DNA from 3 places in the Sediminibacillus sp. JSM 1682029 genome. Region 1 is predicted to be linked to each of the others. Evidence: riboswitches for the same ligand, from Rfam matches in the RefSeq annotation. Region 1 holds a riboswitch; each other region holds the start of a gene.

Region 1 (7,561 bases):
TTTTCAACATGGTCAGCTGCTATCACAATATATTCAGCAAATGTCCCATCATCAGGCATCCCTAAGATTTCAAAACCTGCAGGAGGGGCATCGCTATTATGATACCACCCTAACCCCGGATTGAGGATCACCTCGTCCCCTTCCTCGAAAGCGGTGACACCTGCACCGGTTTCGACAATTGTCCCGGCACCATCCGAACCCAGCACTAAAGGCTCAGGCTGGCTGCCTCTTCTCTTTGGAATATTCAGGTCCCGATGATTCAAACCAGCCACTTTCAGCTTGATTTTAACCATCCCTTTTCCGGTTACAGGTTCCTTTATTTCTCTAAAAGCAATCGTGTCGCCTTGATGGACAAAAGCTTTCATCCAACCATCCTTTCCCTCAAAGATTATGTACAGTTTTTTTCTTATGGTATCACATCCCCCTCCACTTCAGGAAACATTTCGTTCACTAGTGAACAGAGGGACTGTCCCCCTCCATCCGGACTGCCCCTCTGATAAAATGTCAAAATATAAATAGCGAAAGCAATGTGGATATAAATAAGCCTGCCATTACAGGCAAAAAGTTTTTACGTACCAGTTCCATGACAGGCACTCCGCAAAATCCGGCTATGGCCACCAATGAAGACCAGGCGATGATTGTTCCTCCCCCAGTCCAGATCGATCCCATTTGACCGATCGCTGCAAGGACAGATGGATCAACTGTTCCATCCGCCAAAGCACCAGACAACGCCCCTGTCAATGGCAATCCTGAAAATCCAGATCCATCCAGTCCTGTAATGATTCCGATGAGCAAAATGCTGAACGCTGCCAATATCGAGCTTTCTGGCAGATATGCTTGAAAAGACTGGACTAAATCAAACAGCAGCCCAGGCGCTTTATCTGTCTCGACGGAAAGTATGGCACTGGCAAAATCGGCACTTCCGAGAAAGAAAAAACCCGCAATCGGAATAACAGGCCCCATTGCTTTGAATGCAAAAACAAATCCATTGGTAATATGTTCACTAATGTAATCGAGGGCACGGTGCTTGCCAAATGCCACGGTCGACAAGAGCAACAATACCACAGCGACTCCACCGATAAAGGCAGCACCGTCTCCTCCCTCGAATCCTCCCATTCTTCCGGAATTCAGCTTTGTCGATACCATATATATCATGACAGCCAACATGGACAATGGAACAATTACAGCAAAAAATTTCCCCACCAACGGGACATTCTGTTTCCCCTCTATCGATTGATCTTGTTCTTCCACCCCTCTCATCATGCTCAGTTCCTTCTCATTTCTGGGATCATCCTGCGAACGAATGTGCCGGCGGTTGACAAAATAAGCAATAGATATAGCGATCAGCCCGGTTATCAAAGATAAAATAAGCCCTTTCTCCAATACGTCTGCTGTTTCCACACCAGCAGATGCGGCAGATAATCCTGGCGCGACTTGAATCACATAATCGGAAGACAACGCCATTCCTTGCCCGGCAAGAGCCACAGCCACTGCTGCCACTGCTGCAGGAAGTCCGGCACGGATGGCTGCCGGAACGAGGAGTGCGCAAATAAGCGGAACAGCCGGAGTGGGCCAAAAGAATAATGAAATAACGTAAGTCACACCGACTAATACAAAATAAGCTAAATGTCCGTTGACCATCACCCGTTGAATCGGCTGAATCATCCGTCTGTCGGCATCCAAGTCTTTTAATGATTGAAGCAGCGCGACCATAAAAGTGATAATCAAAAAGATATTGAACAATTCTTTAGCCGCTACAAGGTTGGCGTTGAAAATAGCAGTAAACCCACCGATAAGACTCCCTTTATAAACCCAGGCAACTAGAAAGGTACCCAGCAGTGTCGGCAGTACCACGCCCTTCCGAAAAATCATGGTAAGGATGATTAAAAATGTAAAAAAACCGTACAACCAATGGGAAAAAGTCAACTCCATAGCAAGGAACCCCCTTCAACTGGTACTGCTTGTGTGAGTGCTATAGCCTATGCAACGGGAGTACACAGAGTTCCGTTCCTCGAAAAGCATTCTTGGAGGATTCCTTGGACTTCTTCTTGAAACAAGGAAAAACACAAAACCGCCCCTATAAAAAACGCCTTAGCCCAACCTGGCTAAGACGACTAAAGATTAAAGCTACTGCTTATTTAAAAACTCCAATACTTCTTTATCTATCTTCCCTGTTTCTAATTCCCTTTCCTCGAAATTCTCGGTATGGAGGTACTCCGTCAAGCGCTTCTGAAGTTCTTCATCGGAGACTCCTTCGCTCCTTATATAACCCTTGCCTATTAAGCCAGAAATCACCTGCTGCTTTACAGTTCCCTCAAGCGGAAGGATATTGTCCGGTTTGGTCTCTCCAAAATAAAGCTGTTGGAGCTGATAAAGACGCGCGATTTCCTCAATCGGCTCCGGATGGTCGTCAACCCGTAAATCGACAAGCCTGTCATTCAAACCGCCATACCCACCTTTTTCTTTTACAACATACAGTGCCGCCGACTGTTTTCCTCTGCTGTCTCCACCAGCTTCTTGTGCCGCTTGCAGACATGCCAGCAAACGTTCAGCCAGATTCCCCTCCGTTTGTTCGAAGGTTCTCGCCATTTGGGCAACAGTTGCCTCATTTACAAGGATGTTCCCCTGGGCTGCGAAGTTTCGGCCATGGATTCCACCTGCCCAATCATAACATTGCTTCCCAGTGAAAGTAGCGCTGTTTCCCTTTGCGTCCACTATTCCGACCTGACGTTCTTCCCTCTGCGGGTCATCTTTGATCAACTGTTCGATAACTTCTTCTGGTGCATAACCTTTTTCAAGGAGCTCAAGCCCCCGCGGGCCGTATGAAGGATTGGCAAATGCCTGGGTAGCGACTGCTCCCGCCCCTGCCCTCGCCCAGGGGACGACAGCTCCTACCGCAATAAACTTTGATTGAACAGCAATCCCGTGTTCTCCTGTATCCGGATCCACTCCGACAATCGAAAAAGTTGCTACTATTTTTTTATTTTCCATCCTCATCCTCCCCTTAATGACTTGTAATTATTTTAGAGCATCCCTCCCTTAACAACAATGTTTTTACTTGAAAATTGACTCTTTTCTGATACCGGGCAACGAATTAAGCCCCCCCATCCAAGTGTTTCGTTCTATGCAGGACGGGTATTTTACTAATGAAATGGAAAATAAAAAAGGAGGACTTTCAATGTCACCATTTATCCGCAAATATACGAATGACGAACAGTTGCAACAGGATGTAAACAAGCTAAGTCAAAAGGGCATTGATAAAGATAACGTTTATGTTCTGGCACATGACAGTGACCGTACGAAACGCGTTGCAGATAATGCTGACGCCAACACCATCGGATTGAACGAAATGAATCTAAAGAGCGCCGTAGGTAATATGTTCAATAAAAAAGGAGACGAGCTTCGTACCAAGCTGAAAGAAGTTGGTTTGTCGGATGTGGAAGCCAACAATTATGAGGAAGAGTTAGATGAAGGAAAAGTTTTGCTAGTGGTCACCAATACAGATAATGTCGAACAATTATTAACCGAAACTCTGTAAGAGGTGGAAGCAAAACTGGAATGCCAGGGTAGGCAGAATCCTAAAAAAAGCGGTCTGTATGGGAGTTCACTCCATTCAGACCGCTTTTCGCGTAATTTCAAAAGGTTTTAGTGAGGGCTGCAGGAAGGACTCGAGCGAAAATTCACTTGGTCATGTGACCTTCTTGACATAGTCAGCTATGGCCGCCCCTGCGGCAAGCATCCGCTGACAGGCAACTTGTGAAATCCCCCGACAAACGCCGAAAACAAAAAGGACGTTTTTCAGTTCCCTCCTGTTGCGGCAGCCCCTTTTTATCTTGGCTTCCTTACGGAAAAAGAAACCGCAAGTCCGAGAAGCTTTAATCATTACATCCAATCCATGTACTTAAAACATATTCATCTTTTCGTTGATGCTTCTTCCGATTCGGCTTGTTCACTACAAACAATGCAAAGCAGTTTCCCCTCATGGAGAACACCATCAAAAAAACCATCTTTACAGTAAACAGCATCATCACAACGATTACAATTGCCGATAAGTTCCTTCATTAAGAATCCCGCCTTCCTTTTACTTCCCCTATACTCATTTTCCTTGCGACCCAGACCTTGCTTCTGCCAATCTTGGCTGTTTGTAGAACAAAAAGGAAATGACAATCGAACTCAAAATAAATGCCGGAAGCATGTAAGATCCATTATATACAGCGGAATAAAGCCAAATCGGTTGTCCTTCGGGTGCGTTTTCCGAAAAGAAGAAAACTCCCGCCAACAAGTGACCCAAAAAGCGTCCAGTGCATCCCAAAAGCACTCCAAGTACAATATACACAATAAATGCTGAATTTTTTCCAGCTTTCAATGATTCTTGTACTTTTGCAGATACCACTCCTGCCGTTCCGAGAGCTGTAAATGCAAAACCGTATTCAATCAATCCCTGTAAAGGTGTAAGAATATAAGCTGTACCGGTCACGACTTGAAAAGCCCCGAACAATAGGCCGCTTAACAATCCGCCTTTTACTCCCCATCGGAAAGCAACAAGGAATACTGGTATCATGGCAAATGAGACAGAGCCGCCTTGCGGCCAGATTTTGAACGACAAGAAAGGAATAATATCAAGTACGAGCGCCATAGCAGACATAATGGCTACCTCGACCAAAAATAGTGTTTGCCTTGATTCCATAGTGCCCACCCCCTTCATTTTGGTTAACGACAACAAAAAAGCAATGCGGGGGAAGCTTCCTGATGGAAATACCCGTTGCATTGCTTCATTGCCATCAAAAAAGCCGCCATCCCTACGCTAGCATCACCTAACAGGTTCAAAGGGTCTGGACAACTACGTCCACTCTCAGCCAGTTGGCTCCCCCTGAAGGCTTCGGCACCATTTTTTTGTTAAACAAAGTATAACGAAAACTGCCCTGTACTGCAAAAATCCGGCGCGAATAGAAAGTCGTGCCAAGCGGTAGTATCAATGCTTATCGTCAAACTGGAATGACAGTCACTGGTACAGTCGACTTTTGCAGGACTTTATAAGTGATGCTTCCTAGCTTTTTCTTTGGTTTTCTAGGAGCTAGAAAAATTCCCTTTATAGCTTTCCCTTTGGCCTCTTCACATATTTCCACTGCAGGGATTCCCCAGCGCGTTTTACATACAACCTCCACCAGCCCCTTTGTCCTCTTTTCTGCCCGATCCAGGATTTTGCCGGATGTTTCCTTTTTGTAGTTTTCCAACTTCTTTATCCCGACTTTTGATTGCGCATACTGGGTATGGACTTTCGGCTGGACGTTCAACAATTGGATTCCATATCCACTTGCAAGCGCCGCTTCTACAGCATGGTCGACTGCGGATAGACATTGCTCACTGTCATCGACTGGCACCAAATAAATTTTCTGCATGGGCGTTCACCTCTATTGCAGTCTATTCAATTAAGAAAAGAAAGGCACCATCTGTCGAGAAAAAATGTTCACAAGCTGATTATTTTTCTTTTTCTTTTGTCAGTGGATAGACGCCGACACTTTGAATGACTAATGACAACAATATGGCGGCGAAAGTCAATGAAACTAGAACATTATCTTTATCCACCCCAGCTTCTAATCCCAGCAATAGGGCGACCGACATCGTCCCTTTTATCCCGGACCAAGTAATCAAACCAACGTCCCCTGCACTGAATTTTTTTCTCCAGGCAGGAACGACGCTCGTAAAACCAGCCAGTACAAGGAAACGGACAACAAGCGATAAAACAAAAATGATAAAAGCAAGGATCCAGCCTGGAAATGCAAGATAATCTGCCGCATCAATGCCAATAAGCAAGAAAATGAGCGCTAACACAGACGGCTCAACAATGGTCCAAAATCCGTCAAGTGATTCATGGAAATAGTCTTCTTTTTCCGTTTTACCGAATTCCCAGGAGAGCATGATCCCAGCAGTGACAGTTGCCAAGACACCAGAAACCCCGATTTTTTCTGCAATATGGAAGCTGCCGTACGCGACGATAATACTGAGCATAACCTGGTATTGTTTATGATGTGTATAATGGACGGCCCTGCTGAGAAGCCAGCCAAAAATGATCCCCAGGATGATTCCGCCTGCAGACACGAGTAAAAATTCACCTAAGAAGGAACCGATCGAGAACGATTCTCCACTTTTATACATGGTCAAAAGTACCGAGTAGACAACGATGCTTGTTCCATCGTTAACCATCGATTCACCTTCTACAATATCGGCAATTTTTTCATTTCCCGTTGATTGCTTCAATATGGAAACGACCGAGACAGGATCAGTCGGTGTCAGGATTGCCGCAATTAAAAGCGCTCCTAACAGGGAAATTTGAAGGAAAGGTCCACTGATAAAATAGATGGCGACTCCCAGAAGTCCAGCAGTCGCCATTAGGCCTACAGTAGTAAGCGAAGCAATGATCCATTTATTTTTCTTTAACGAATCAAGCGAAAACTGGTATGCGGAAGTGAACAACAAGGCTGGTAAAAAAACGTTGAAAATAATCTCTTTCGTTATTTTGAGAGAATCGAAGTAAGAAATAAACGATAGCACGATTCCTAAAAGTACCAACACCATCGGCACCGGAAAATACTTCTGTTTTTTGTCGATGGAAAAAACGATATAACCTATAAATAATAGCAAAACGATCTGATGCGCTAACATGACCGAGACTCCCTTCTACAACATTCATTTCTATTCTTTAGCCTTAAAGCAAGCAGCTTAAACTGGCAGTATATACATATCTTTTTCTGCCGCCTTTAAACTGCATCCTCGAAAACCGTATCGTATCCTCCATCAAGCAATGTTGAATGAAGCGAAATTTTCCATAGAGAGAAGAGACCGGGATATTATCGTGTGAAGCGAAGTACCCTGCCGGAGTGAGATTTGCTTCATTTGCTAGTCACTCAGTGCATTGCCATGCTTTTTAAAATATAAAAACCGAACGAATTGTAATCGTTCGGTTTTCGTTTTGACCGCCGTGCTTTTGACCCATTTCCACTGTATTGACAAGTCTTCATCGCTCGGTCAGCTTTAAGAATTCTTCCACATCGTCTCTGCACAATTGAATGGCCTTCTCCCAAAACTCCATTCTGTCCAAGTGGACATCCAAATGTTTTTTAGCCAATTCCTCCACGGTCATACGTCCAGTGTCCCTTAAAAGTGCCACATATTTGTCCTCGAATCCTTGTTCAGTTTCCAATGCATCGGCATAAATGCCTAGGCTGAACAGATAGCCGAATGTGTAAGGAAAGTTGTAAAAAGGGACATCGGTAATATGAAAATGTAGTTTAGATGCCCAGAAAGTCGGATCATATCCGTACAACGCATTACAATACGCATCCTTTTGTGCTTTTTTCATCAATTGATTCAGACGTTCAGCGGAAACAAGACCTTTTTTCCGTTCCTCATAAAATTGGGTTTCAAACAGGAAACGGGCATGGATATTCATGAAAAACGCCACACTACGTTGTATTTTATCATCCAGTAATGAGATTTTTTCTTCTTTTGTTTCGGCGTTTTTCACAGCGGCATCAGCTACAATCATTTCTGCGAAAGTAGA
Region 2 (7,561 bases), on a different contig from region 1:
CCTGCAGTATAAATACTCTGAAACACAGAATGACAATTATCGGGCCCGGTGTTTTCGATATGCTGCGTGATAAGTGGACCCTATTCCTTTGCCAAAATCGAGGGCATGCTCGATCGCAGCAGTGACATAAGCCTTGGCTGTGTTCACCGCCTGCTCCACAGCAGCTCCCTTGGCCAGTTCTGCGGCAATCGCTGCCGAGAAACTGCAGCCTGCTCCACTCGTATGAATGGTATCGATGCGCGGCTGCTCCCACTCCATAAATCCATTTCCATCATACAGGATATCGACTGCATCTTCCGGTAGAGCACCACCTTTGATGATGACATAATCCGCCCCAAAGCGGTGGAGCGATTTTGCAGCATGTTTCATCTCTTCTTTACTGGTAATCGGACCGCTCTCCATTATTCTTTCCGCTTCATGCAAGTTAGGGGTGATAACGGTAGCAAGCGGAAACAGCCTCTCCCTCATTTCTTCAATTGCGTCATCTTTTAAAAGCTGCGACCCCATTTTACCGATCATGACGGGGTCCACCACCAAACTTGCGGGGGCATTTTTTTCAAGGAGTCGGACAACCAGACTGATGATCTCTTTCGTAAACAACATACCGGTTTTCACACCATCCACTCCGACATTTTTAACTGCTGTATAAAACTGCGCTTCTATCGCTTCCAGCGAATTGGTGAACATTCCTTCACTGGTGACGGGATTGTTGGCGACAATGGCTGTAATGGCAGCCATGCCATAGACGTCCCGTTCCTGAAATGTTTTCAAGTCGGCCTGGATACCCGCACTGCCTTGTGCCGCAGATCCAGCAACCGTCAGTACTCGTGCAATCATGGTCGATTCTCCTTTCTGTCATCTAATTCCCATTTCCGTCCCGCATCAATACATTGACAATAACGCCTGCACCTATTGCGAGAACGGTCGCAAAGAAATAATTAAACACTTTTCCATAGAGGTATTGTTCCACAACGACGAACATTAAATAAACAATACCCGCTGTCCATAACGTAATAGCTGTCCGATACCTCGGCCTGCCTTTTCTTATGTATCGTAACTCGACTAAAAATACGATCATGCCAATCAACAAGATGATAAGTGCTCCCGCCGCCAACTCGGTGGTCAGATAGCTAGTGACCCCAAAAACGATCAAAAAAGTCGGCAGGATCAACGGCAATATATTTTTCAACGTATTCTCTCCTCTGTTTTGATGAAATTATGCAGAACATTCGGCAATCTATAGTTTAGCATCCTTTTATCTATTATACTAAAGAAGAAAACATGTTTGGAATGGAGGTATCGCATGTTGAACTCCCCAATTCGACTGTTCCGGATATTCGGCATGATCGAAGGAACTTCTCTTGTCGTCCTTTTGTTTATCGCCATGCCATTGAAATACATAGCAGGCTTCCCGGAGGTAGTCACCCTGGTCGGCTCCCTTCACGGTTTTTTCTTTGTCGTGTACCTGCTGGTCATAGCCTATACGACAATTAAAATCCGCTGGGCGTTCAAGTGGCTGTTCGGCTCCCTGCTGGTAGCTTTCATCCCTTTTGGCAACTATGTATTGGATTATCGTCTACAGAAATCCCGTTATGTCTAAAATGCACGGGACGCCTCGGTGCTCCCGGCAAGCTTAGACCTCGAGGGAGACAGAAGTATAACGATGATAAAAAGCAGCCTCCCGCCGAGCCGGCGATGAAAGGCTGCTTTTTATCAAATAGCAAAAAAGAACCAAATAATCATGATTAACTGAATGACGACTTTGGCTGCAGCTCCTCCGAGAAATCCCATCAAAGAACCTAGCGAAGCCCTCCATGCCTGTTCAGTCGTTTTCTGTTGGATGATTTCCGTCAAGAACACGGCGACAAACGGAACGATGATGATTCCGAACGGCGGAATGATAAAGGAACCGACAATTACTCCAACAGCTGCAATTCTTTCTCCCCACTTGGAACCGCCATATTTTTTCACGAAATAGCTATTGGCAATGATGTCCGATACAATCAGGATGACTGTTAGTACCACCATGGCAATCCAAAACAGTATCGATAATTCGCCGTCCATAAAGAAAAAATACAGCAAAAAGCCGATCCAGAGCATTAGGGGAGCCGGAATCAACGGGAAAATAATTCCGGCAAAACTTAGTAGAAAACTAGCTGCAATCAAAATCCAAATGACAATATCTATGACGTTAACCTCCCTTCCGTTCAGTCACAGGTTTCACCGTAAATCCACCGGCTCAGGAAAATTCAAGAAGATGAAAAAAGACTGCACAACAACTTGTACAGCCCGCTTTCTATCAGGAATCGGCAAGTAAATCAGCAAACTCCTTCATATATGGAGGCAAATCCGGCGGACGGCGGCTTGAAACGATATGTCCATCTACAACTACCGGTAAGTCCTGCCAATTACCGCCCGCATTTGTCATATCATCCTTGATGCCAGGCGTACTGGTGACGTTTCTTCCCCTGACAATATCTGCGGAAATTAACACCCAGCCGGCATGGCATATCTGACCGATCGGCTTTTCATAATGATCCATGTGCCGAAGCATTTCCAATACTTCTGGGAAGCGACGGATTTTATCTGGCGCCCATCCTCCCGGAACGAGGATTGCATCGTAATCTTCTGCTTTTATATCAGCATAGGCATAATCCGAGATCGCAGGGACTCCATATTTTCCAATGTATTTTTCGCCGGCTTTTTCCCCGACTAAATGCACGGTCGCTCCTTCTTCCTGAAGACGAAGAATCGGATACCACAGTTCCAGATCTTCGAAATCATGGGCAACGAGTGCAATGACCTTTTTGTCCTGCAAGCGCATTTTCGCACCCTCCTTCACTACATGCTGCCACTGTCGGCAACTTCACTACCCTTCAGTTTATCATCAAACGCCAATTTACGAAATGAATAACCCTCTGCTTTGGATGGGAAAAAGCAGCCTTTGCAGTGGCATCATGCTTTTTTCACACAGAACCCTATTCGGTTACAGTCGTCCGGAGTTTTAACTGCTGTGCTGCTGTCAAGGAATTCCCCGCTCTGCTGATTGCCGAAATGACCGATATACCGTCCGCCCCGGCCATGATCACCTCTTCTGCATTTTTTTCATGAATGCCGCCTATTGCTACAAGCGGTGTGTTGCCGATCAACCTTCTAATCCGGGACAAGCCTTCTATACCGATAGGTGCCTTGGCATCGTGTTTGGTGGCAGTAGCAAAAACTGGTCCGGCACCAATATAGTCTGCCCCTGCGGAGTCGGCTTCACGGGCTTCTCTCAGATTGGTTGCCGACACTCCGACAATAAAGTGGCCTGGACAACGGCGGCGGACGGAGTCAATCGGTTCATCTTCCTGACCTACATGTATTCCGTCCGCACCCACGTCGATGGCCAAATCCACATCATCGTTCACAATAAATGGGACATGGTGTCGATGGCACAACTCTTTCATTTGCAAAGCCAGCAATTGTTTATCTATACCGGTCTTTGCCCCCCGGCCCTTTTCCCTAAACTGAAACATGGTTATGCCGCCGGCTAACGCCTGCTCCAAAACGGCTAACGGATTTCCGGTGCAATTATTACTTCCCATGATAAAGTAGACTTGTAAAGACTGACGTAAGAGCATCCGTTATCCATCCACCTGTTTCAACTGCATTTTTTCCAGCCACCCTTTCTCATCCAACCGATACAGGCAATCAAGAAATGCTCGCTGAAAACTGCCCGGTCCATCACTCATGGAAGCGGCCATTTCGGCAGCTGCCCCATAATAGCTGACAGCAGCTCCAGCGACTGGCAGTTTTTCTCTTCCCACTGCTAAAAAGGCAGCAATCACTGAACTGAGCAGGCATCCTGCCCCGGTAATTTTCGTCTGCAATTGATGGCCATTCCTGCTTACATATATAGTTTCTCCATCCGTGATGATGTCTTGTTCTCCAGTAAGCACCACAGCTGTTTCCAGCTGCTTCGCGGCCTCAACTGCTATCTTTTGGGCATCACCTTGAAAAGCTGAGTCAACACCTTTCATTTCTGCATCTGCCCCGGCCAGAAAAGCAATTTCCCCTGCATTGGCACGAATCAATGATACATCGATTTCTTCCAGGATTCTCAAGGCAATCATGTTACGATAGGAGGTTGCTCCGACTCCTACTGGATCAAACACGACTGGAATCCCCTTTTGATTTGCTGCCTGTCCTGCCTTGATCATCGCATTTACCTGCGATGCAGTCAGCGTGCCGATATTCAATACTAGCGCGTCGGCTATTACTGCCATGTCAGCGGCTTCTTCTTCCGCATTGGCCATGACGGGGGAAGCCCCCATGGCCAGCAGCCCATTTGCCGTGAAATTGGTGACGACTTGGTTGGTGATATTGTGGATCAACGGTTGCTTATCTCTCACGTTCGTTAGTAAACTGGTATTCTCATTCATTGGACTCCACTCCTTCCTTCAGGCCGGGAAGCCCGTGTATCCGGTAACCCCAATGGTTGGTCGGACCGTTACCCTTGCCGATTCCCAAGGTATGATGAATCGCTGCGGTGATGAATTCCTTGCCTGTCGAAACCGCTTCGTATATTTCTCTTCCTTTTGCCAGCTCGGATGCGATGACCGCAGAAAATGTACAGCCCGTTCCATGGGTATGCTTGGTATCCACCCTTGGCGACTGAAACAAATGATATTCCTGTTTGTCATATAAAACATCAATAGCTTCTCCCGATAAATGTCCACCTTTCACAACTGCAGCTCCGGCTCCAAGCTCTTCCACAATCAGCTTGGCTGCCCGCTTGGCATCTGAAAGATTTCTTATCGGAAACTCGACCAGCATTTCCGCTTCCGGAATGTTCGGCGTCGCAATAGTAGCCAAAGGAATCAATTTATCCCTGACCGTCTGTCTTGATTTCTCTTCCATCAGAGCGTGACCGCTCTTGGCCACCATGACCGGGTCGATTACATATGGAGACTGTCGTTTTATCAATTTATCTGCTATCAGTTCCATCATATCGCTCGTAGCAATCATTCCCGTTTTTACCGCATCGGGAGTGATATCCTCAAATACGGCATCCAGCTGTTTTTCGATAAAATCGACTGACAAATGCTGGACATCCTTGACTCCCATGGTGTTTTGGGCCACTACAGAGGTGACCACACTCATCCCGTATACTTCTCTTTCCTGGAAACTTTTCAAATCTGCCTGTATGCCGGCTCCTCCAGTTGGATCTGTTCCGGCAATGGTCAAAGCACTTGCAATCATGCGGTTCCCCCCTTTTTTCAGTTTTAATGCAACGGCTGGATCTGTTGATTGGTAAGCACAGAGAATGGCCATGCTTCCTGTGTATAGGCCATTTCCCAAAAGTTGTATTCCAACAGGCAGCTTTTCAAAAAGGCCTGGGCCGCTTTTTGTTTCTCCCGTTCACTGGCATTGGCTGCCCAGCGGTCGATTTTCCTGCATAATTCATGAGTGACTTCTGCAATTTCTCCGTCTGCATAAAAAGAAATCCATTCATAAAACGGATGGGAATTGTCAGGCTGTTTTTCTTCCTTCAATGCCAAACCGATTTCCAGATAAGTCCATGGACATGGAAGCAATGCTGCCAGGGTTTCACCCATCGTTCCGCTGTAGGCGGCTTTGCTCATGTGGGCGACATAGTGATCTGCTGTGGGCGGAAGCGGGCTTCCTTGCAGTTCTTCATAGTTCACCCCTGCCACCCTGCAAAAATTCTCATGCGGATGAATTTCACTGTTGAGGACGAACCCGATTTGTTCCTGGAAAAAAACCATGTCGGACCTGTCCTCACACTTCGAAATCGCCAGGCCGTATATTCGGTTGAATGCAGACAAATATTCATAATCTGCTTTTACATAGTGAATCAAAGCCTGCTTTGGTACAGTTCCTGCGGCTATTCCCCTTATAAAAGGATGCTGCAGGATTCCTTTGAAAACTTCATCTGCCTGTTTTCTCAACTGTTCGGAAAATGTCATGGTAAAAACTCCTCCCTTTTTTTGGAGGAAGTCCGGAACCTCTGGGAAATGGAGGGGAGTCCATATCGGAGAAATAGTGTGCAGTCAGCCGCACAGTTCCCGGAACGCAAAAAAACCGCTCCAGAAAACTGGAGCGGTTTATACAATCTTGGTAAGGTTTATCCATAGATATACGTATCCCGTCTCCACTTTCCTACGCTGGTACTAACCAGTTCAGGTTCTAAGGGACCAAGGTTATTCCTTATCTCAGCCTTACAGGCGCCCCTAGTGGACTTCCAAAATATTTAACTACTTTCACTAAAACATGAATGGACCATAATGTCAAACAAGCCACGATCATGTGAAATATTCGATTGTTGCCTTTGGAAAAAGCTTGTGGATGGTCGACTTCAATACATCTTTCATTTCTTCCTGTTCCTCGTCCTTATAGACGTACTTGCCAATACCATACCTGCCCCATTTCCATTTTCGCTTTGATTCGTCCAACTCCAGTTTGGTCATCGGATAATTTTTTTCAATGACCCGTTTAGCGGGCTGCGTAAACCGATGCTGGATCAGTTCGAATGTCAGATCTTTTTTTGCGGAAGATGGAAGTGCATCTGCCAGCCTTTCCAGCATTTCCGGATAGCCTTCCTGCCAGCCTTCATGCAAGTAAATCGGCGCAACGATAAAACCGAGCGGATAACCGGCCTCTGCCACTTTGACCGCTGCTCCGATCCGCTCGGCAAGTCTTGAGGTCCCCGGTTCAAAGTACTTGATTACATAATCATCATTGATACTGAATCGGAACCTGGTCCTGCCGTTATGTTCGGCATCCAGAAGGTGATCGACATGGGCAAACTTGGTCACAAAGCGAAGTTTCCCGTAAGTCGATTTTCCAAAATACTCGATTGCCCGTTTCAACGTGTGGGTCAGGTGATCAATCCCGACGATATCCGAAGTACAGGAAGCCTCGAATCGCGTAAATTCAGGCGCCCTGTCACGCATGTATTTTTCCGCTGCGTCAAAAATTTCCTCGGTGTTGACATAAGTCCGGATGTACGGCTTGCTGCCCATCGTCGTTTGCAAGTAACAATAATGGCAGTGCCCCATGCACCCCGTCGCGAACGGAATCGCATATTCAGCAGAAGGCTTGGAGGTATCAAATTTCAGTGTCTTTCTTATCCCTACAACGAGGGTGGATTTTGCATTGCGGTACTTCTGAAAATCGTTTTCACCCGGCAAATTGCGGACCTGATTATGGGAGGTCGTTTCCCGGATTTCGATCCCCATCCCGTTAAATTTATCGACAAGTTCGCGGCCAAGGGGATACTCCATGGCCTTCGGTTCCACATATACCAACTGCGGGACAAAAGGTTTAACCATGCAACCCCTCCGAATCCTCGGTACCAAACGCAGCCTGGTATGCATGTTCTGCTTCCTGTTCCGAGCGGTACACCGCCACTTCTTCCGTCAAGGGATAGTATGTATCATACAAAAACAACGCCAGTTCATTTCCATTTTCCGGATCAGCCACGACGGCAGCCTCCTGCACATTGGCCACCCCTTGCACATGCGGATTCCGGATGATCACATAGACCACCTCACCA
Region 3 (7,561 bases), on a different contig from region 1:
AGAAACGGATTGATCCTCTGATGTGTTTGTATCTACTTCTTTACTTTTATCCTCTGCACAGCCAACCAGCAAAAGAACGAGCGAAAGCAAGGCGACAGTGCAGTAAAGCAGCTTGATTGGTTTCTTCATTCTATCTTCCCCTCCCCTTTCCACTCCACCAAGTACGTGTTATGAAAAAAACACAATAAATTCATTATAAGCCATGTTATTCCTATATAAAAGGTGGAAATCGAAAAGCCCAAAGGTTTTCATTTTATGGAGAAGAAAAAAGTCGGACACCGGATTACAGCGCGTCTTTAAATAATGAATCCAGGTCGCCTCTCTCTCGTTTTTGTAAACCCTAGCTCAGCTGCATCTCTACAAAAATCCTCTGACTTTTGAAATAACAAATGCAACACCAGCAATATCCTATTGATTAATTGTGAAACATAATCACCAAAAAAACTTAAATTAGTATAACATAATTTAAATATTATGATATACTAATTTTAAAAACGAAGCTGGAGGAGATGTAGATGGCAGAGAAGCGGTACATTCGCTGGTTCAACGAGATCCGTAAAGGAGATATTCCCCTGGTGGGCGGGAAAGGGGCTAACTTAGGTGAACTCACCAATGGAGGAATCAGGGTGCCTCCTGGTTTTTGTGTAACCGCGGAAGCATATAGCGATTTTGTTAAGGAACGTAACCTGGATAAACAAATACTCGAAGAGATAAAACAGCTGGATATGGAGAATAACGCCCAGCTTCAGAGCGCAAGTGCTCTGATCCGGGAATTGATTCTTCAAACCGATATCTTGAAAGCGATTGAAGAAGAAATTCGTGAAGCGTACGCAACATTTCAGTCAAGCCTTCAAGTGGATGACTTGTTTGTAGCGGTTAGAAGTTCCGCAACAGCGGAGGACTTGCCTGAAGCATCCTTTGCAGGACAACAGGATACGTACTTAGAAATTAAAGGGATTTCGGAAGTGATCCGGCACGTTAAAAAGTGTTGGGCATCCCTTTGGACGGCACGTGCCATTTATTATCGCGAGAAACAGCATTTCGACCACTTCGATGTGTCTCTTTGCGCTGTGGTCCAGAAAATGGTGAACAGTAAAAAAGCCGGTGTGCTCTTTACCTCCAATCCTGTGACAGAAAACCATAACCAGATGATGATCAATGCCAGCTGGGGGCTGGGTGAATCCGTCGTTTCCGGGATGGTCTCTCCTGACGAATATATCGTTGATAAAAAGAATAATAGGGTTGTGGAAAAGCATATTGCCACGAAAAACTTCCTTGTTGTCAAAAACGAGAAAGCAGTCGGAACGTCAAAAGTCGCCGTCAAAGAATTCCTGGGGGAAGACCTGGTAACGCAACAATGCCTGACAGCAACAGAAATCAGTCGACTCTCTGCTGATGCACTGCGAATCGAAAAAATGTATCACTCTCCACAGGATATCGAGTGGGCGATCGATGGTGACACCAATGAATTATATATTTTACAGGCTCGACCGATTACCACGTTAAAAAAGGAGGAAACGGGTGTGAAGGAACAAGTGGAAATAAAACGAGTGGCGCTTTTGCGGGGGCTTGCTGCATCTCCGGGCAGGGGAAGTGGGAAGGTAAGGAAAATCAAAGATATCACCGAAATTTCGAAGGTGGAAGAAGGGGATATCCTGGTAACCATCATGACCAATCCGGACATGATGCCGGCCATGAAAAAAGCTGCAGCCGTTGTGACCAACGAAGGCGGCCGGACTTGTCACGCTGCCATTGTTTCCAGAGAGTTCGGCATTCCCTGTATTGTCGGGTCCAACAATGCAACCGAAGTATTGAAAGAAGGAATGGAAGTCACTGTGGATGCCACACGAGGTGTCGTTTATCAAGGCATATTAGAGGAAAAGGAGGAAAAAGATAAAGAAAGAAACCAGACACCATCCGTTATCGACCAAATGAATCTTCATCAGCTGGCTCCGATTACCGGGACGAAGGTTTACATGAATCTTGGTGAGCCGGATTTGATCGGAAAATACAAAGACCTGCCGTTCGATGGAATAGGACTGATGCGTACAGAATTCATTTTCACCCACCTTGTCGGCGCCCATCCTATGTATCTATTGCGAAATGGCGAAGAAAAGCAATTTATCGATAAAATGGCCGAGGGCATCACCAAGGTAGCGCAAGACGTTTACCCTAAGCCTGTTGTAGTAAGGTTGAGCGACTTCCGTTCCAACGAATTCAGAGGATTAAAAGGCGGGGAAGAAGTAGAACCGATTGAAGCCAATCCGATGATCGGGTGGAGAGGGGTTTCCCGTTATATATCTCCGGAATACGAGGAAGGTTTCAGGCTGGAATGCCGCGCCATAAAAAAAGTAAGGGAAGACTATGGACTGATAAATGTGTGGACCATGCTTCCTTTCGTCAGGACTACTTGGGAAGTAAAGAGAGTCAAAGAAATCATGGCAGAGGAAGGTCTCATACAAGATCAACAATTCAAAATTTGGATTATGGCCGAAGTGCCATCCGTCATATTCGAAGCGGAAGAATTCGCGAAAATGGTTGACGGGTTTAGTATCGGGAGTAATGATCTGACCCAGTTGGTACTTGGCTCCGATCGGGATTCGGGAATTCTGAACACCATGGGTTACTTTGATGAACGCAATCCTGCTGTGAAGAAGGCAATCAAAATGTTGATACAAGGGGCACATAAACATCATAAGAGCGTTTCTATCTGTGGGCAGGGACCCTCCTTGTATCCCGAATTTACAGAATTCCTTATCCAGGAAGGAATCGACAGTGTGAGCGTGAACCCGGATACGGTAGCCGACACAAGGAGATTGGTTGCATCCGTCGAGCAGCGGATGATTATGAACAAAATTAGAGAATTATAAATCTCTTTAGCATAGTAACCAATGAGGTGCTTCATCCGAGCTTCATTGGTTTTTTATGGATTTCATTTAATGGTGATGTGTTACCTAGTATGGCATCTCGCGGCACTTCACGCATTTACAAAGAGAGACTCAACTAAATAGACGTGATAAAATCAATCAGTCCCTTTTGTGACGCGGGAAATGGGAAACATATTCTATGTTACTGTCGTTTCTTGAATGAATAGAGGGTTATGCGACCAGTGGTGAGTGGTTTGTTGAATCCGAAAGAGCTTTTCCTGTATTTACACTTATATCCTAGTCTTGAAAAAAGAGCTATGTTATACTTAATGAAAATCACATATGTTTACACTAGGGGTGCCGTATAAGGCTGAGACAGATAGTATTCTGGACCCTTTGAACCTGATCTGGGAAATACCAGCGTAGGGAAGTGGGATTGAAACTTTTATATTATGACTGTTTATAATATATTGACTAAAAGGCCACCCCTATATCCGGGTGGCCTTTTTGCGTCCCGCGAATCGATGGAAAATATGACGAAGGAGCTGCAGTTCATTAAAGACAGCGCTAGCCAAGGGGGGAGGGTTATGGGGAATGGAGAGCTGCATATCGTTTCTACCGGAAATCAACGACCAGAAAAATTAGCCAAAATCGCAGGGGACATACATCCATACATAACCGCTATTCATATCCGTGAGAAGCATAAAACGGCTATGGAAATCTATCAACTGATTAAATTGTTACTAGACAATCAAGTTCCCATTTCTAAAATCATCGTAAATGACCGGTTAGACGTTGCCCATGTGATGAAGGTCTACGGTGTTCATTTAGCGTATCATTCTTTACCGATCGGCCCAGTGAAGGGAAATTTCCCTGAATTCCGCGTTGGTTGTTCGGTTCACTCCCTTGAAGAAGCAACGTTGGCTCAAAAGCAAGGTGCTGATTATGCATTCTTTGGCCATGTTTTTTCCACCCAGTCCAAACCAGAATCAGCACCACGAGGAGTGGAACAATTACGGTCAGTTTCATCGTCTGTCTCTATGCCGGTGATAGCGATAGGAGGAATCAAACCTGGCAATGTAAACGAGGTGATGGAAGCTGGTGCGAAAGGGGTAGCTGTGATGTCGGGTGTTTTGGAGGCGAACCAGCCTCTGGGGAAAGTGAAAGAATATGTTTCCCGACTTTCTATCTCAAACAAGTTTAGATAGGAAGTGCTAAGCGGAAAGGAGGACTTTTAATGCCTGATAAGTACGATTGTATTGTGATTGGCGGAGGGGTCAATGGGGGGTCTGTCGCGTATAACCTGGCCAAAAGAGGGAAAAAAGTTCTTTTGCTGGAAAAGGACCGCCTGGCAAGCAAAGCTTCTGGAGCGGCTGCGGGGATGCTGGCGGCACAGGCTGAACTGGAGGAAGATGGTCCCTTGTTCCACTTGGCAAAGAAAAGCAGGTCGATGTTTCCTGCTCTTGCAAAGGAAATAAAAAAATTAACCGGAATGGATATCGAATTAGTAAACAAAGGAATGTACAAAGTGGCTTTGACAGATGAGGAAGAAAACCGTTTTAAGCATGTTATTGAACTCCAAAACCGGACAGGTGAACAAGCAAAATGGATAAGTCGGGAAGAAGTACGAAGGAGAGAGCCTGCCCTATCCTCAGCAATCCGGGGCGCGATGTATATTGAAAAAGATGGGCAGGTAGCAGCGCCGCAAATAACGCTTGGTTTTTTGAAAGCAGCTGCAGTGCTGGGGGTGGAAATAAGGGAGTTTACGGAAGTTTTCGCTTTTCTTTTTGACAACGGAAAAATAGCAGGAGTAAGGACAAGTGGAGGGAGCTTCGAGAGTGACAAGGTGATTTTGACGGGAGGGGCATGGAGTGAATCCCTGTTGCCTGATTCGGAAATTCCCTTCAACACTTATCCCGTAAAAGGAGAGTGCTTTTCCGTGGTCGCCCATCGACCATTACTGACTGGAACGATTTTTTCTCATAGCTGTTATCTGGTACCCAAAAAAGGCGGTCGCCTTCTGGTAGGGGCCACGGTCCGACCAAATACCTTTGATCAAACCGTGACAGTGGGTGGGATTTCTTATCTGATGGAGCAGGCGAAAAAACTAGTTCCTGAAATCATACATGCAGAATGGGAAAAAGCCTGGGCTGGTATTCGGCCGCAAACTTCAGATGGTCTTCCTTATTTAGGGGAGCATCCAGCGTACGAAGGGTTGTATGTGGCAACAGGGCATTTCCGGAACGGCATTTTGCTTTCTCCTATTACTGGCGAACTGATCGCTGGATTAGTAGATCGAGAACCGCTGTCAGCGGACTTACGTGCCTTCCGGATAGATCGCCACCTTGAGAAAACGCTTTAACGAGGAGGAATAGGGATGGAGTTAGTTATCAACGGCGATATGGTAGAAGTTCCGGATACCATTGCCACTGTTTCATCATTATTAGAGTACTTCGGAATTGGGGATAAGGTTGTGATTGTGGAACTGAATCAGAACATATTAGAAAAGCATGCACATGCAGATACGAGGCTCTCAGACCGGGACAAAATCGAAATTGTAAACTTTGTAGGAGGCGGATGATGATGCTCAAAATAGGTGATTACGAATTTTCTTCAAGACTTTTGCTAGGGACAGGTAAATACCCGGACTTTGATGTGCAAAAGAAAGCAATAGAAGTTTCAGACACAGATATCCTGACTTTTTCCGTCCGCAGAATGAATATTTTTGATGCTGGTCAGCCCGATTTTCTTGAAAAAATCGATGTGGAAAATTATACGCTGCTCCCGAATACCGCAGGGGCCAAGACAGCGGAGGAGGCCGTCCGTACGGCGAAACTGGCAAAGGCTTCTGGATTATGTGACATGATTAAAGTAGAAGTGATAGGGGATCAAAAAACACTCCTGCCGGATCCGATAGAGACGCTAAAAGCAGCGGAAATGTTGTTGGAAGAAGGCTTTATTGTACTTCCGTATACGTCGGATGATGTTCTGTTAGCGAAACGGTTAGAGGAATTAGGCTGTCATGCGATTATGCCTGGGGCATCTCCGATCGGGTCCGGGCAAGGTATTGTCAATCCATTGAATCTCCGGTTTATCATCGAACAATCGAATGTACCTGTCATCGTGGATGCTGGCATTGGGACACCTTCAGATGCTGCGATTGCAATGGAGATGGGAGCGGATGGAGTACTGTTGAATACTGCTGTTTCTGGTGCCGGCGATCCTGTGAAAATGGCAGAGGCAATGAAAATGGCGATTGAAGCTGGAAGATTGGGGTATGAAGCGGGACGCATTCCGAAAAAACGCTACGCAACAGCAAGCAGTCCAATGGAAGGATTGAGTGTACTTGAGTGAGCGTTATTCTCGCCAGGAATTGTTCGCACCCATCGGGAAAGAAGGACAGGATAAAATTAGCAGCAAGCATGTGTTGATAATCGGTGCAGGAGCCCTGGGTACTGGAGTCGCCGAAGCCCTTGTCCGAGCAGGAGTGGGAAAGCTGACGATTGCTGACCGGGATTACGTGGAATGGAGCAATCTCCAGAGACAGCAGTTGTATGCAGAAGAAGATGCTCAAAAACGCTTGCCAAAAGCCGTGGCAGCAGAAAAACGTCTTCAATCGATTAATTCCGAGGTCATCATTGAAGCCATAGTAATGGATGTGTCAGTAGAGGAAATAGAGCAATTGATGGATAAGGTGGATTTAATCATCGATGCCACCGATAATTTTGACATTCGCCTGATTATAAACGACATAGCTCAAAAATATCGTATTCCGTGGATATATGGAGCATGTGTAGGAAGCTATGGAATTAGCTATACGATTTTGCCGGGAGAGACTCCTTGTTTGCATTGTCTGCTTGAAACTGTGCCGATGGGAGGGATAACCTGCGATACGGCAGGAATCATCAGTCCGGCTGTCCAAATGGTGGTCGCGTATCAAACGGCAGAAGCGTTAAAGATATTAGTTGAAGACAAGAAATCGTTGCGGAAAAAACTTGTCTCCTTTGATTTATGGAAAAATCAGCATACGGCCATTCAAGTCGATAAGCTGAGGAAGGAAGATTGTCCATCTTGCGGTCAAGCCCCTTCCTATCCTTTTCTGTCGTATTACAACCAGGCAAAAACAGCAGTTTTGTGCGGGCGGGATACAGTGCAAATTCGTCCCGCAAAGCAGAGGAGCAGAAACTTGCAAGAGCTGGCGGAGCGATTATCAAAACAAGGCGGCAAGGTTTCGCAAAATCCTTATTTGCTTTCTTTTTCAATTGGAGATTTCCGCCTTGTCATCTTTCAGGATGGACGGGTGCTGGTCCATGGTACACAGGATATATCAGAAGCAAAGACGTTGTATCACCGATACGTGGGATAGGATCATTTAGGAGCTCTATTTCTATAAAAATTTGTAATCGAAACAATAATCTCGCTATTTCCATTATAATAAAGGAAAAATAATATAGGATGGTGATACCTGATGAAGTTTATATTAATTTTGTTTATGGTGTTACCTTTCATGATGATAGTAGGATGCCAAGAGGGGAAGAATGATGCTAACATGAATCTAAGAGAGCATGTTGATAAGGAAGGAAAAATGATTTACAAAGCTGACTGATGGAAAGTGCCTGGCACTCTTGTATGTCGAATGTGACATATGCAAGGAGTGGCAGGCGCTTTTTTAATGGTTGCCTTATTTTTTTATA

Evidence for each region. Region 1 has a riboswitch for thiamine pyrophosphate ahead of thiT (energy-coupled thiamine transporter ThiT). Riboswitches for the same ligand answer to the same signal wherever they lie in the genome.
Region 2: it holds a riboswitch for thiamine pyrophosphate, as region 1 does, so the genes downstream of both, tenA (thiaminase II) here and thiT (energy-coupled thiamine transporter ThiT) in region 1, are expected to answer to the same signal.
Region 3: it holds a riboswitch for thiamine pyrophosphate, as region 1 does, so the genes downstream of both, tenI (thiazole tautomerase TenI) here and thiT (energy-coupled thiamine transporter ThiT) in region 1, are expected to answer to the same signal.

Annotation. Positions count from the first base shown of each region.
Region 1 is NZ_JBEWYY010000001.1:262,603-270,163, forward strand. Features, by position in the region: gene ABVF09_RS01325 (zinc-binding dehydrogenase) at 1-365, opposite strand, end outside; gene ABVF09_RS01330 (hypothetical protein) at 505-1,932, opposite strand; gene ABVF09_RS01335 (DUF1028 domain-containing protein) at 2,128-2,991, opposite strand; gene ABVF09_RS01340 (YflT domain-containing protein) at 3,179-3,538, shown strand; gene ABVF09_RS01345 (hypothetical protein) at 3,913-4,062, opposite strand; gene thiT (energy-coupled thiamine transporter ThiT) at 4,097-4,687, opposite strand; TPP riboswitch at 4,780-4,881, opposite strand; gene ABVF09_RS01355 (universal stress protein) at 4,986-5,399, opposite strand; gene ABVF09_RS01360 (cation:proton antiporter) at 5,479-6,663, opposite strand; gene ABVF09_RS01365 (M3 family oligoendopeptidase) at 7,016-7,561, opposite strand, start outside.
Region 2 is NZ_JBEWYY010000013.1:64,702-72,262, forward strand. Features, by position in the region: gene thiD (bifunctional hydroxymethylpyrimidine kinase/phosphomethylpyrimidine kinase) at 37-837, opposite strand; gene ABVF09_RS17510 (hypothetical protein) at 860-1,189, opposite strand; gene ABVF09_RS17515 (DUF3817 domain-containing protein) at 1,304-1,600, shown strand; gene ABVF09_RS17520 (DUF456 domain-containing protein) at 1,714-2,187, opposite strand; gene ABVF09_RS17525 (type 1 glutamine amidotransferase domain-containing protein) at 2,300-2,824, opposite strand; gene thiE (thiamine phosphate synthase) at 2,979-3,623, opposite strand; gene thiM (hydroxyethylthiazole kinase) at 3,627-4,424, opposite strand; gene thiD (bifunctional hydroxymethylpyrimidine kinase/phosphomethylpyrimidine kinase) at 4,417-5,244, opposite strand; gene tenA (thiaminase II) at 5,268-5,972, opposite strand; TPP riboswitch at 6,146-6,248, opposite strand; gene splB (spore photoproduct lyase) at 6,309-7,337, opposite strand; gene ABVF09_RS17555 (transcriptional regulator SplA domain-containing protein) at 7,330-7,561, opposite strand, start outside.
Region 3 is NZ_JBEWYY010000008.1:143,408-150,968, reverse strand. Features, by position in the region: gene ABVF09_RS14475 (hypothetical protein) at 1-129, opposite strand, end outside; gene ppsA (phosphoenolpyruvate synthase) at 516-2,870, shown strand; TPP riboswitch at 3,211-3,313, shown strand; gene tenI (thiazole tautomerase TenI) at 3,455-4,075, shown strand; gene thiO (glycine oxidase ThiO) at 4,105-5,229, shown strand; gene thiS (sulfur carrier protein ThiS) at 5,245-5,448, shown strand; gene ABVF09_RS14450 (thiazole synthase) at 5,451-6,221, shown strand; gene ABVF09_RS14445 (thiazole biosynthesis adenylyltransferase ThiF) at 6,214-7,233, shown strand; gene ABVF09_RS14440 (PadR family transcriptional regulator) at 7,549-7,561, opposite strand, start outside.